DNA from 3 places in the Desulfosalsimonas propionicica genome. Region 3 is predicted to be linked to each of the others. Evidence: riboswitches for the same ligand, from Rfam matches in the RefSeq annotation. Region 3 holds a riboswitch; each other region holds the start of a gene.
The links. Region 3 has a riboswitch for cobalamin ahead of HNR65_RS12045 (hypothetical protein). Riboswitches for the same ligand answer to the same signal wherever they lie in the genome.
Positions count from the first base shown of each region.

Region 1 (5,458 bases), on a different contig from region 3:
CGTGCGCCCCGGCTTCTGGCCCCGGCCACGGCTTCTGCCAGCAGTGCTGCGGTGTTTCCCGCCCGCCGTGGGCTGCCGTAAATGGCGACAATTTGTCCCATAAGCTTGCCTTTTGTTTTAAAATTTGAAGAGTCCCTGGAACTTGATTCTGTCAGGCCTGGCCGGAAAAAACAAGTCCATTGTCACCACGCAGCAAAGCCCGCTGCACAGCACAGCGGGCTTTGCTGTCAAATCCCGGAAAAGGCGGAAATTTGGAAAAACTGATTAAAAGCTGTAGTAAATCCCCATTCCTCCAAACCAGTCCGTGTCCTGATCCGGAAGCACGTCTTTGTCGAAATGATCCGTGTAGGCCAGATAGGCCGTTACTTCCAGGGCATCGGTGAGCGCATAGGCACAGTCAACCGAAAGCAGGTATTCGTGAAAGCCCGAATCTTCGCCCGCACTTGCGTCATCCCCGGCGATGCCCACCGCGGCCCCGGCTCCCAGGGTCAGGTCTTTTGCCAGTTCATATGCATAGCCCAGCGAAACATTGACATAATAATCCTCCACCTCGTCAAAGTCGTAATATCCCGTGACACCGGCCGTAAGCCCGGAAAACGGCTCAACAGACAAGCCCGCATAAACCTCCCGGGTCCCGGATCCGCCCTCGGGAAACAGGTATTCGATGTAGCCGACGCTCACATCCACGGGATCCAGAGAGAACCCGTAGGACAGGGTTAGATCCACTTCAGAAAACTCCCCGCTGTTTAAGGTGTCATCATAGTCGTCAATGTCCATGTTCCCCCATACATTGAAACCAACCCCCCCTGAACTCACATCCACTGATGGCTGGGCCACGAACCCGTCATTAAACGTTATGCCCCGCCACACATACGCCGAGGCAAAATCCGTTCCCGCGGTGACATCAGCGGCAAGGACCCTGCCCGACAACCCCGCCACAGCACATAACACTACCAACAATCCTGTTAAAACCGACACCTTCCTCTTTTTCTGCATTTTCTGGCCCTCCTGATAATCGATTATTGAAAAACACCAAGCTACAAACCTGCTTTCCATAAAGCCAGAACCGTGCCAGTTGTGAAGAAAAAGCCCATTCTCAATTTTTTTCTTTTTTATCGAGATGTTATATTCAACCCAAATGCTTTTTAAAAACCAGACAAAAACTGTTGTTTTACATTTATGTCTTTCAGATCTTTAATTTTTACATTTATGTATAATAAATAAAATATTGGCCCATATGCTTTTTGGCATTTCCCCCGATTCTGACGGGGTTGGCCATGGGGCCGGCCGGGTGTGCTTTGCGAGTCGCATTGAGCGCGCAAGCGGTCAGCAGGGAGCATAGCACACCCGGCCGGCCCCATGCGAAACACATTGAAAAAAGACTAAAATCCACCAGCAACAGACCCGAAAAACCGCTCAACGGATTGACAGGCCGGAGCCAATTGTCATTGACATGGCCCCGCCCCCTCTTTATCCTTATCCATAATCTTCAGACACAGGATAGACCCATGAGCAGCCCATACCGACCGGCATACATGGAAACCCACAAAACCGGCAAACTGGCCGAAAAAACCCGCCGGGCACACGAAATCCTGAAAGACTGCACCCTTTGCCCAAGGCAGTGCCGCGTCAACCGGACAGCCGGTGAAGCCGGAATCTGCGGGATCGCTGAACAGATGATGGTTTCGGGCTGCCACCCCCACTTTGGCGAGGAAACCCCACTGGTGGGCCGTCACGGCTCGGGCACCATCTTTATGACCGGCTGCAGCCTGACCTGCTGCTTCTGCCAGAACTGGGAGATCAGCCATGAGTGCCGGGGCGAGCCGGTTACAGCGCAGCAGGCCGCCGACATGATGATGGAACTCCAGGCCCTGGGCTGCCACAACATCAATTTTGTCACCCCCACCCATGTGGTGCCGCAGATTTTGTTCGCCCTGGAAAAGGCTGTTGAAAAGGGCCTGCACATTCCCCTGGTCTACAACTGCGGGGGATATGAAACCCAGGAAACCTTACGCCTGCTCGAAGGGATTATTGACATCTACATGCCGGATTTGAAATTCATGGATCCCGACATTGCCAGCCGGGCCTGCGATGCCCCGGACTACCCGGAAACCGCCAAAGCCGCCCTGAAGGAAATGCACCGGCAGGTCGGCGATCTGACAATTGACCCCGGGGGCATTGCCTTGCGCGGCCTTCTGGTGCGCCACCTGGTGCTGCCGGAAAACCTGGCCGGCACCCGGGAGGCCATGGCCTTTATTGTAAAAGAAATCTCGCCGGACACCTATGTCAATGTCATGAGCCAGTACCGGCCCATGGGCCATGCCGCAAAAGTGCCGGAACTGGCCCGGCCGGTTGGGCCCGGGGAATACCGGGAGGCGGTAAACGCAGCCAGAGAGGAAGGAATCCACAGACTTGACCGACCGTAAAACCGATATTACAGGAAAACATCCCTATACGCCCCTGCCCCGGTCCTATAAAAACCAATTCAGCTTTTCCCTGGCCTGCCCCTCGTTTATCTACCCGGACCACATTCTGCCCAATGTCTCCATGCTGGCGCCGTTTGTGGACGAAATCGAGGTGCTCATTTTTGAAAGCGCACCTGCCAAACACCTGCCGCCTGAAAACGATATCCGGCAAATGGCCGCCCTGGCAAAAAATCAACAAATTTCCTACAACGTGCACCTGCCCACAGATGTCAACATCACAGATGCGGTCCCCGGCCGGCAGAAAAAAGCCATTGAACGCATCCTGGCGGCCGCAGACCGTGCCCGGCCCCTTGCGCCCGTGACCTGGACCCTGCATCTGCCTTTTGAAGAAAACAGCACAGATACGGGCACGGTGCAAAAATGGCAGAAACGGGCCATTGATGCATTGGAACGGCTGCTGGTCCAGAGCGGGATTGCCCCCCGGCACATCTCCATTGAAAACCTGGATTATCCGCCAGAATGGATGGAGCCAGTGGCAGAAGCCATGGATGTTTCCGTATGCCTGGATACCGGCCACCTGCTGGAATACAATTTTGACATCCTTGAAACCTTTGAACTTTTCCGCCCCAGGATCACGATCCTGCATTTATATGGCGACGTGGCCGCCGGCCGGGGCCATTTGGGCCTTCATCGCCTGGATGCCCGGCATGTTCCGGCTGTATCGCGAATTCTGGAGGGATTTTGCGGCACTGTGAGTCTGGAGGTATTTTCCTTCAATGATCTGAGCAAATCCCTTCCGGCCCTGGAGGGCCTTGTTTCCTGAGGGCCTTGCAGATATTGCTTGACTTTGCCGGCACCCCTTGGTTAAAAATTTTAAGACAATTGAACAGGGCGTTTTTTTGCAAACGGAACACGGTGCAAACCCGTGACGCTCCCGGCGCTGTGAACCGCTAAACGCCCGCGCGCATGCAGGGCCATGGCCCTGCGGTCGCTGCCGGTTTTCAGGCCGGCGGGAAGGCCCGCGCGGGATTTCAATCCGGCAAGTCAGAAGACGTGTAAAAAACGCGAATTTACGGAATCCGATGGCAAAGGGTTCCGGCAGGAAAACCCATGTTTTCCGGTCGGGACCCTTTTTTTGTTAAAAGCTTTTTACCGCGTCCGCTGTTTTTTCAGGAAGGAAGCCCTGCGGCCGGGCATGAAAACAACGCTTTTTAAGACTTGGATGTGTTGCTTTCGACCCCCTTGGTGAAACTTTGCACGCAGTCGGCCATGATGCCGGCCCGGGGGTGGTTTGCGAGTCGCATTGAGCGCGCAAGCGGTCAGCAGGGAGCAAACCGCCACCGGGTCGGCATCATGCGAAAATTACAGAACCAGGCACGAACAGCAACTTTTTTTGATGTTACCCGGCTGCGGTATTTTAACCCAACAGATACAGAAAAAAGGAGAGACACAATGAACCTTAACGAAGCCATTGAAAAAATCCGCCCCCCGGATGAACAATTTGAACAAAAGGCCGCGGCCCGGCTGTCTGATCAGGCCCGGCCCGGCGGCAGCCTGGGAATGCTGGAAGACGCGGCCCGGCGCCTGGCGGGCATGGCCCGAAGCCTGGATGTGCACTTGAAACGCAAGGTCATCGTTACCTGCGCGGGTGATCACGGCGTGGTGGCGGAAGGTGTAAGCCTTTTTCCCCAGGAAGTCACAGCCCAGATGGTTTACAACTTTGTGGACGGCGGGGCCTCAATCAACGTCCTGGCCCGGCACGCCGGCGCGGAAGTCCGGGCGGCGGACCTGGGCGTAAACCATGATTTTGAAAAAAATCTGCCGATTTTTCATGAAAAAATCCGAAAAGGGACGGATAATCTAAGACGTAAATCCGCCATGACCCGCCGGGAAGCTATTTTGTCAATTGAGGCCGGCATCCGCATTGCCGAACAGCTCCACACTGCACATTCGGTGGACCTGCTGGGCACCGGGGATATGGGCATCGGCAACACCACCCCCTCTTCTGCGGTGATTGCGGCATTTTCCGGCATTGACCCGAAAAAACTCGTGGGCCGGGGCACGGGTATTGATGACACCGCCCTGACAAACAAGATCGAGGTGATCCGCGGGGCCCTGGACCTGCACACCCCGGACCCGAAAGACCCCGTTGACGTGCTGGCCAAAGTGGGCGGATTTGAAATCGGCGGTCTGGCCGGGCTCGTCATTGGCGGGGCTGCCCTGGGATTTCCAGTGGTGTGCGACGGCCTGATTGCCACGGCCGGGGCCCTGATTGCCTGCGAACTGGCCCCGGGAGCCAAAAAATGGTTGTTTACAAGCCACCGCTCCGTGGAAATCGGCCACCAGTTCATGATTGACCGGCTGGGCATGGAGCCGCTGCTGGATCTCGGGCTCCGGCTCGGGGAAGGCACGGGTGCGGCTCTGGCCATGGAACTTCTGGATGCCGCAACCCGGGTGTTGGCCGAAATCCGGACATTTGAGGAAGTCAGCATCAGAAACGCCCAGAAACAGTAAATTTGATGAGCCTGTAAAAAGTCTTTTTTACAGGCTGTATTATGTAAAATCAGGAAGTTATTTTTTATCGCCTGACGGTTATATCTGTTTTAAGACTTCTTGCGACCCCATCAAATTTGATCAATATGATCAAATACAGCAAACCCTGAAAAAAATTTGTCAGGATTTGCGCATGTACCGGGGTCGGGGTGGGTTTGTTTGTCTGCGGATCGCTTTCGGCGATCGGCCCGCGGCCCTGGCTGGAATTTCAAAAACTCGGGCGCAGGCGCCCTCAGACAGTTTGAAATTCCGGGCGCCAGGCCCGCGGGCCGATCTTTGGCCGAAACCGCTCCAATGCAGCCAAACAAACCCACCCCGACCCCGCCACATGGCCAGCATTCTGGGAATAGGAACACTACTGCGTTTTTACCGAAAAACGCCCCTGAGTTCGAGAATGGCTCAGGTGTAGGTCAATCCGGAGGGCTTTTCCAATTTCCTTTGCAGAAAAATCGAGCTTGCAATGGCTCGCCAGGGAAGCC
Region 1 covers NZ_JACDUS010000001.1:491,528-496,985, reverse strand. The annotation lists gene HNR65_RS02165 (flavodoxin family protein) at 1-101, opposite strand, end outside; gene HNR65_RS02160 (TorF family putative porin) at 265-996, opposite strand; gene HNR65_RS02155 (radical SAM protein) at 1,509-2,426, shown strand; gene cbiR (cobamide remodeling phosphodiesterase CbiR) at 2,413-3,249, shown strand; cobalamin riboswitch at 3,290-3,495, shown strand; gene cobT (nicotinate-nucleotide--dimethylbenzimidazole phosphoribosyltransferase) at 3,879-4,940, shown strand.
Region 1: linked by a shared signal. The riboswitch ahead of cobT (nicotinate-nucleotide--dimethylbenzimidazole phosphoribosyltransferase) and the one ahead of HNR65_RS12045 (hypothetical protein) in region 3 are both predicted to bind cobalamin.

Region 2 (3,521 bases), on a different contig from region 3:
TCTGTTTTTCCATTTTATGTATCTGCACGCAACATTCCGCACATGCGCGATCCGCTCACAATGCCACGGCCATGGAAGATATTGTGGTCACATCTGAGCGGTTTCCTTCTCCGGAAAAAGAAAGCCCGCAATTTATTCAGTCTTTTTCAGCCGCGGAATTAAAGCGCACCGGCGGCAACAACGTTATTGACGCCCTGCGCCGGATCGGCGGGTTTTCATTTCAGGGTTATTCACCCATGGGTGTAAAAGCCGGAATGGGCAGTTCGCTGTCGATTCGCGGAGTTGAAGGCGGCGAGTTGGTCCTGATCAATGGCATGCCCATTCAAAATTCCGGAAACAAAAATTATGAATTATCCAATTTTTCGCTTGAAAACATTGAACGGGTTGAAGTTATGAAAGGGGCATCTTCCATTCAGTACGGTGCCGATGCCATGAGCGGGGCCATCAATATTATCACCAAAAAGAATGCCGTTCACAAACAGACAACGGCATCCGTGGAATTCGGGGATTACGGCTATCACAACCATCATCTGCAATACCTCGGGCCAGGGGTGAATGTGGGGTTTGGGTATCAGCATATGAATTCAATTAAGCGCAATGATGACTTTGCGGATAACGAATACAGCGATACCAGACCGCTTCACCGGTATTCAGCCAGCGTAAACGCCAATATCGCGGAAAATTTATATTTTGACGGCCTGGCCAGTTACGTGGACTCCGGCTATGAAACATATGACGCCACAACCGGTCAGGTAATGGACACCAATGAGCAGGAGCAGTATGAAATTTTTACCAACCTGCGCTATGAGACCGAAAACGCGAGATTCAAAGCATTTTACAAATACGGGGATGAAGAGAGAAAAACATACGAATACCAGCCTTCCAAAATCCTGGACGGGATCAGTAAAAACAAGCATTTTAATACCGGTTTATCAACAGACGCCAAATTTGATTTCCTGACTGCTGAAGTCAAAACCGGCTTTGAATATATTCATCGCGCTGCCAACTTTGAAACCGGATATGGATATCATTACCGCAATGACGTTGCCGTGTTTGCCATTATCAGCAAGCGCTTTTTCCAGCGGCTGAAAATCGATCTGGGCATGCGGGAGCAATTGATTTATGCGGACGCCGCCGGTGAAGACCAGGATGAATTCACTCCCAGCCTGGGGCTTAATTTCCGGCTGAATCAATCCGTGAATCTGTTTGCCAATGCGGCAAAAGCCTTCAGGGCGCCTTCTTTTAACAATTTGTACTATGATTCCTGGCTGCTGAAAGGCAACCCGGAGCTGACCCCGGAAAAGGGCTGGACTTACGACGCAGGGGTCAAGTTTACAAACGCATGGAGCAAGATCCGGTTATCCGGGTTTTTCATGGATTACAAGGACAAGATTGAATCCTATAAAGGCGGCGGCTACCCGTATGAATACTTTAACGCCGGCACCTATGAAAGTCTTGGCGTTGACTGGAATGTTGATCTTTTCCCCTTTCATGGCCGGGATAACTGGTCCAGCCGGATCTCCTTTTATTCTTCGGGTACATGGTGCGACCCGGTTGCCAAAGATCCCGACGGCAGTCAATACCAGACCGGCCCCAAATTCAGCTCCTCTGCGGGCGCGGCATATGACGGCGGCATGTTCAGCCTTGCCCTGAATTTCAATTATGTCACCAGCCGTCCGGATGACCTGGATGATATCTCGACACTCGACATCAGCGGAAAATACAAGCTGCCCAAAGGATATCTCACCTTCGGCGTTGATAACGTGTTTGATCAGGAGGTTGAGATCAACGGCAACAAGGACACAGACAACTATGTATATTACGGAATGCCCCGGTTTTTTAAAATTGGGTATGAGGTGCGGTTTTAAATCAGGATAACCGGATTATTGAATATTTTTTATTGGCATTTTTCATCTTAAAAGTTGTTCAGGTGCTTTGAATCAAGCTTAAGAGGGAACCCTGTGTGAATCAGGGACCGGCCCGCGGCTGTAAGCGGGGACGAAAGCTGCCCAATAAGCCACTGTTTTTATGAATGGGAAGGCGCAGCCGGTAGGCAGATCCGCAAGTCAGAACACCTGCCTGGACAAATCTTGAGTCCCTGCTTTCGCGGCGAAAGCAGGCTCAGAAGCGATCGCGGTGGTAAAAAAGGGACATCCCCGGATCGAAGTTTCATCTTCGGTTCGGGGTTTTTTATTTTTACAGACAGGGAGGGACGTTATGAAATTACAAGTTGCATTGTTTCGGTTTTTTTTCGTGCTTGCCGGGCTTTTGATTTTTTTTGAAGCGGATTCCGCTTTTGCCGGCAACAGGGCTTTGTTAAAAGCCTCACAGGCAAAAGACATTGAGAAACAGCAAGACATTCCGCTCATCGCCGGAAAAGAGGTGGCCTCCGGGGCACACGAACTTGGCGCCATGACGGTGACCGCCCGGAAAAGAGAAGAAGACGCCCAGGATGTGCCCATTGGCAGTTCTGTATTTTCGGCGGTCCAGCTTGAAGATGCTGATATCAGAGATGTCAATGAACTGACCCGTTTTTCCCCGAACGTATATATGAAACACAGCACTGCCGGAAATACGATCGTATTTCGGGGCATCTCTACGTATGACACATCCATATACAGCCCTGCCGGTTTTTATGTTAATGGCCTGAACTATCCTCTCCATTACATGCACAATCCTGATTTTTTTGACATTGAACGCATCGAGGTCCTCAAGGGGCCCCAGGGGACCCTTTATGGCAGAAACAGCGAATCAGGGGTTGTCAACATTATCACCAAACAACCGGGCAACCATTTCAGGGCCAGGGTATTTGGTGAATACGGAGCTTATGATGCCTCCGGCAACAATCCCGATTCTTTCCGGACGGGTGGAACAGTCAGCGGGCCGGTGCAAAAAGATAAATTGTATATGGGGCTTAGCTGGCAGAGGGAAGACTCGGATGGCTTCATGGAAAATGTATACAAGAACACAGACGATGCGGGCAGGACAGACCATAACAACGGAAGGGCCACGCTTCGATGGACTCCTTCCGAAGTGTGGGACATATCCTTGATCACTGATTTTATGGAGGAAGATGAAGGGATAGGCTATTATCGATTTCTCAGTGGCCCTTCACAAACATGCCGCCACACTATTGCCTATGACGGAGAAAACTATCGAGAAAACAAAGGTAATGGCCAGACTTTGCGGATCCAATACAAAGGTGAATCCTTCAATATTCTCTCTGTTACTGGCAGATCTTATTACGAAAGCAAAAGTGGTATAGACTTTGACTCCACTCCAGCGCCTCTTGGAAATAATATTTTTGGCTTTGAAGATACTCTTTTAAGCCAGGAAGTCCGCATCTCTTCTGTCCAGGAGAGCAGCGCTTTTCAGTGGTTATTGGGGATCTACGGCTTTACTGAAGAAAACAATGTTGACTTTGAGATGCAAAGAACAAACCAGAATATGCAGCAGATACGCAGAACCGAGATGGATATCAGCGGCCGGGCGGTTTTCGGTCAGGGCACTTACACGCTTTT
Region 2 covers NZ_JACDUS010000001.1:818,167-821,687, forward strand. The annotation lists gene HNR65_RS03465 (TonB-dependent receptor) at 1-1,868, shown strand, start outside; cobalamin riboswitch at 1,912-2,097, shown strand; partial or broken gene HNR65_RS03470 (TonB-dependent receptor) at 2,218-3,521, shown strand, end outside.
Region 2: linked by a shared signal. The riboswitch ahead of HNR65_RS03470 (TonB-dependent receptor) and the one ahead of HNR65_RS12045 (hypothetical protein) in region 3 are both predicted to bind cobalamin.

Region 3 (5,458 bases):
GTCACGGATCTGGTGGCGGCCATGAACGGAAAGGGCTACCGGGTGGATCATCTCTATACGGACGGCAACGAGCTGGCCCGGGCGCTGACTGCCTGCATGACCTGTGACCAGCGCTTTCTCCCGCCCGATCAGATGGCCGACCGGTCCCGGGCAACAGCCGGCCCGGAATATTATAAGCCATGGCACAAGGCACTGCCCCGGCCGATTCAGGAGCAAATCCAGGCGGACTGGGGGCCGGTGCCCGGCGATCTTTTTGTCCATGAGCAGCGACTGCTTTTCCCCGGGTTTTTAAACGGCAATCTGTTTATCACCATTCAGCCGCCCAGGGGATATTTAGAGCAAGTGGACAAGCTCTACCATGACCCGCACATGGCCCCGCCCCATCATTACCTGGCCCACTACCGGTGGATCAGGGAGGTCTTTGGCGCGGATGCAGTGATCCATGTGGGAAAACACGGGAGCCTGGAGTGGCTGCCGGGAAAAGCCGTGGGCCTTGGGCCGGAGTGCTACCCGGATCTTGCCATAGGGGATCTGCCCAATATCTATCCCTATATAATAAATGACCCCGGCGAAGGCACCCAGGCCAAGCGTCGCTCTTATGCCTGTATAATTGATCACCTGCCGCCGGCCCTGACAAACGCAGGGCTCTACGAGGAGCTGGCGGATCTGGAAAATCGGCTATTGGAATATCAGGAGGCCGCAGTCCAGGACCCGGCCAAGCTGGAGATCCTGGCGCCCATGATATGGGAGGCCGCTGAAGCGGCCGATCTTGTAAATGACCTGAACCTCACTCGCAAAGCCGCTCTTTCCGACGTGGCCGCCTTTATTGAAACCCTTCATGAGTATTTGGGAGAAATATCGGATACCACCATTGCAGACGGCCTGCATACCCTGGGCCGGCCGCCGGAGAATGCTCAATTGATCCGGACCCTGGTCCAGATCATGCGCCTGGCCAACGGATCGGTGCCCTCGCTTCGCGAAGCGGTTTTAAGGGCCTTGGGCTATGACCCCGAACAGGTATTTAACAGCCGGGGCCGGCCGGTAATCGGCGCGGCTGTTGAGACCGGGGGCCAGGTGCTGGAAAAAGCCCGGCAGCTTTGTGAGGATTTGGTAGGGGATCTGATGAATTCGGGAAAAGAAGCGGACGCGGCAGTGGAGGCCCAGCGGCAGCATCTGGGCAAAGCCCATCCGGCGGTGACCGAAGCCCTTGAGTTTGTCCAAAATGATCTGGCTCCGCGGCTTCAGCAGACGGAAAACGAAAGGATCGCCTGTCTTGGCGCTCTGGAGGGCCGTTTTGTGCCGCCCGGCCCGTCCGGGGCTCCCAGCCGCGGACAGGCGCACATTCTTCCCACGGGTCGAAATTTTTATTCCGTGGACCCTCAGAAGATTCCCACCCCTGCGGCCTGGGAAGTGGGCCGCAAACTGGGGGATGCCTTGATGGCGCGTTACCTTGACGAACACGGAAGCTATCCGGACAGCGTGGGCCTGATCCTGTGGGCAAGCCCGACCATGCGCTCCAAGGGTGATGATGTGGCGGAAATCCTCTATCTTTTGGGAGTTCGGCCGGTATGGCAGAAAGGCTCCGGCAATGTGCGCGGTGTTGAAATTATTCCCGCAGCCGAACTCGGCCGGCCGCGCATTGACGTCTCCCCGAGAATTTCCGGCATTTTCCGCGATGCCTTTCCGCTGCTTGTGGACTTGATCGATCAGGCGGTGCAGATGGTGGCTGCGCTTGCCGAGGCGCCTGAGACCAATTTTATCCGTCGCCATGTCACCCTGGATTTGGCGGAGCTGGCCGGACAAGGGCTTGAAGGAATAGACGCTTTCCGTCAGGCCACATACCGCATCTTTGGCTCTGCTCCCGGCAGCTATGGCGCGGGCGTGGCCCAGCTTGTGGAATCAAAGGCCTGGGAGACGGTTGATGACCTGGGCAATATGTATATTCAGTGCTCTTCTTATGCCTACGGAAAAAACAGCTTTGGCGAGTCGTCGGAAAAGAGCTTCCGCAAGGCACTTTCCCGGATGTCGGTGACGGTTAAAAACGAGGACACCCGGGAAAAGGACATGATGAGCTGTACGGATTTCTACAACTACCACGGCGGCCTGATCACGGCCGTGCACGCGGTGACCGGAGGCCGACCCTTTTCTCTGGCCGGCGACTCGGCCGATCCGGACCGGGCAGCGGTCCGCACCACCACTGAGGAAGCCCGGCATATCTTCCGCGCGCGCCTGTTAAACCCCAAATGGCTGGAAGGTCTGAAACGCCACGGATTTAAAGGCGCGGGCGATATATCCAAGGCCATGGACATCATCTTGGGCTGGGATGCTACCGCCGGCGTGGTGGATGACTGGATGTATCAGCGCTTTGCCCGGAAAGTGGCCCTGGACGCGAATATGCAGGAATGGATGAAGCAGGTCAACCCCTATGCCCTGCAAAACATCCTGAATAAACTCCTGGAAGCTGTGCAGCGAGGCATGTGGCGGACGGACGCGGAAACCCTGGATGCCCTCAGGAATGCCTATCTGGATGCGGAAGGCGAGGTTGAGGCGGCAACCGACGAGCAGGCTGAGTGAAACGGAAAAACCGGCGCAGCAGCAGAAGCATCGTCCTTATCCGGATGGCCGGCTGCCCGGTAGAGCCCATGGTCCCTTCCGATCACATAATCCGCCTCCTCGCTTGCCCCCAGTTTGTGATGGGGTGTGCGATAGATCCTGCCATCAACGCTGAGTTCGTAATCCGGCACATCCGACCATCCCTCCGGGTGATACACCGTGCGGAAAAATTTGCCGTACCGAATAACATAGACAGGTTCGCTCATTTGCCATGCCGGATGGCTAGGGGCGGCAAAAAGCTTCATCATAGCAGCCTCTTTATTTTAAAGGGTTTTCCAAATAAAAAAGCCCTCCAGACACGTGCAACGGTGTCTGGAGGGCTGCACCCAGTTTTCTTGGCCCTCATCTATTGCGAATGGAACAATTTGTCCATTCGGAGCTGTCCATCAGGTTCGGCATCTGTAGCTCCGCAGAAACACCGATATATGGGTCAAGGCAGGTCTTCTGGCTCCCCCGCCTTCTCAGCGGCCTTCCCATGGGGCTTGAGCCCTACAGTGGCGCACAAAGGCTGAAAAGGTCTCCGTCATCATGAGACGGATCGGGGTTACAGCGGCGGGACCGCTCCCGGCTTTCACGGGATTCCCTATTAAGCAAACTACACCCTAACACTTTTATTCATATTGGCTGCACAGCAGACTGTCAAGGGAAAGTTCCGGAAAAAAGGAGCTATGTCTGCAACCGGGTGGCGCCGGGCGCGGAAACAGCTGATAAAAGCCTCGTCGCCAAAGACCAGATCCGGGCAAGCATTTACCGAGTTCGCCTTTTCCGTATATTGCGATTTTTATAACAATGGGTCAGACCGTTGTCTCAGTTCCGGCATGATTGGTTTCCATGAAGTGCCTGGAGGAGTCCTCGTCCGGGTAAAAGTCTTCTGCCAGGGCAATGCTGTTGAAATTCTTGCGCACCCATTTGTGAAAGGCGTTGGCAAAGGCGGGATCATGAAAGCGGATCACTTCGCCCAGGCAGTTCAGGTCCTGCTGTATGCGCCAGTATAGATACATAAAAATACCCCCTCGAATTTTGGCCTTAATAAAAATTTTGTTTTTCCAATCAGATATGGGTCAACCCGGTTTCGCCCGGATGGGTACTGAAGTTGAGCAGGCGATGGAGAGTCAAAACTCGATGCCTTTCTGTGCCGTGATCCCCGCTTGATAGGGATGTTTGAGGGCCCTGGTTTCCGATACCAGGTCAGCCGCGGCCATGAGCGGCTTCGGGGCGTCGCGGCCGGTGACGGCCACATTCATCCCGGAAGGCCTGCCCGCAAGGGCCGAGAGAACCGTATCCATATCCACCATGCCGTAGTTGAGCAGGTAGGTAAACTCGTCGAGGACCACCAGATGATACTTGCCGGAATTTATGGCGTTTTGGGCAAACGCCCAGGCCTCGCGCGCAGCCGCCTTGTCCTCTTCCAGGTTGTCGGATTTCCAGGTAAAGCCACGGCCCATAACGTGGAAATCGATCAGGCCGTCAAACCGGCCCACCGCATCCATCTCCCCGTATTTCCAGGAGCCTTTGATAAACTGGATGAAGCAGACGTTAAGCCCATGGCCCGCGCTTCTCAGGGAAAGGCCCAGGGCGGATGTGGTCTTGCCCTTGCCGTCTCCGGTAAACACCATCAATAATCCTTTTTTCAATCTTTTTTTCATTTGATTTGTTCCTCCAGTCGCCATTTCAGCTGCCATTTTGCAACCTGGGCAGCGGTCATGAGGTCGATTTTGCTGCCCTGAAATTTCGTCTTCACATCGCCTATGGCGTAAGGGATTTCATGGCGCAGCTATTTCAGTTGATGCTAAAGAGAATATTCAATGCCCATGATTGCGTAAAAACCAGGCTGTTCATACCCGAGGCCTTCTTCGATGGCTTCGTCCAGCAGGTTTTCGATGCGGCCATAGAGGTTCAGGCCTTCATAAACCTCGTAGCGGCCGGAAACATCCAGCCGGAAATAATCCTCCATTTCGAGGTCCCCTTTCCAGCGCAGTCGCGGGCCGCAGTAATAGCCGGTAACCCCGAAATTGTATTTTGCCGTTTCATAAAAAAGACTGATATTGCCTTTATTTCTGGCGATCTGGACGGTTCGGTAGCGTTCTCCGGCCTCTTTGCTGTGCGATCCGGTATAGGTGTAGTTGCCGCGAAGATTCAGGTGGTCGGTCAGGGCTGCGCCAAATGAGAATTCCAGGCCGCTGACTTCCTGGGAATCCCGGTTGGCGTATTGGCCATAACCCGAGTCCCGTCTTGGATTGACGATGGTGTGATCAAAAACAATGACATCATCCAATTCCGAGTAGTAATAGGTCAGTTCCGCGTTTAACCGACCGTTCATGAATTCCTGGCGAACACCGCCTTCAACTGTCCAGCCGGTCTCAGGTTCGATGTTTTGGTTTCCATAGGACGGATCATAGAGGTTGGAAAACGTGGGGGCCCTGAAGCTGGTCCCGTAGTTTGCAAACAGGGTGGTCCCGGTCCGGAGAAATGTATAGGCCGAGCCGAGCTTGCCGGTGGTCTCACTGCCATAGACTTCATGTTCATCCCGCCGCAGGCCGGCGGAAATAATCATGGCGTCATTCAGGAGCATTAACTGGTCATTGACATAAAATGAGTAGTTGTAAGTATCCGCTGAGACATCGCCATACCGCCCCCATTTCCCGCCTTCCTGGTACAGGTATTCAAACCCGTAAAGCATGGTATTGGAACCGGCATTGCCTATCTGCATATCCCATATCAGGTTGTAGTCCGTCATCAGATTCTTGTGATCGTAGCCATATGCCTCGCCTGTACCTTTATCGTAAATCGGAACGGCCTCACCCTTATTATATGCGACCCCGTCATAGGTAAAATTGTCAAAGGG
Region 3 covers NZ_JACDUS010000007.1:25,085-30,542, forward strand. The annotation lists gene cobN (cobaltochelatase subunit CobN) at 1-2,574, shown strand, start outside; gene HNR65_RS12045 (hypothetical protein) at 2,520-2,861, opposite strand; cobalamin riboswitch at 3,031-3,233, opposite strand; gene HNR65_RS12050 (hypothetical protein) at 3,408-3,614, opposite strand; gene cobO (cob(I)yrinic acid a,c-diamide adenosyltransferase) at 3,726-4,295, opposite strand; gene HNR65_RS12060 (TonB-dependent receptor plug domain-containing protein) at 4,403-5,458, opposite strand, start outside.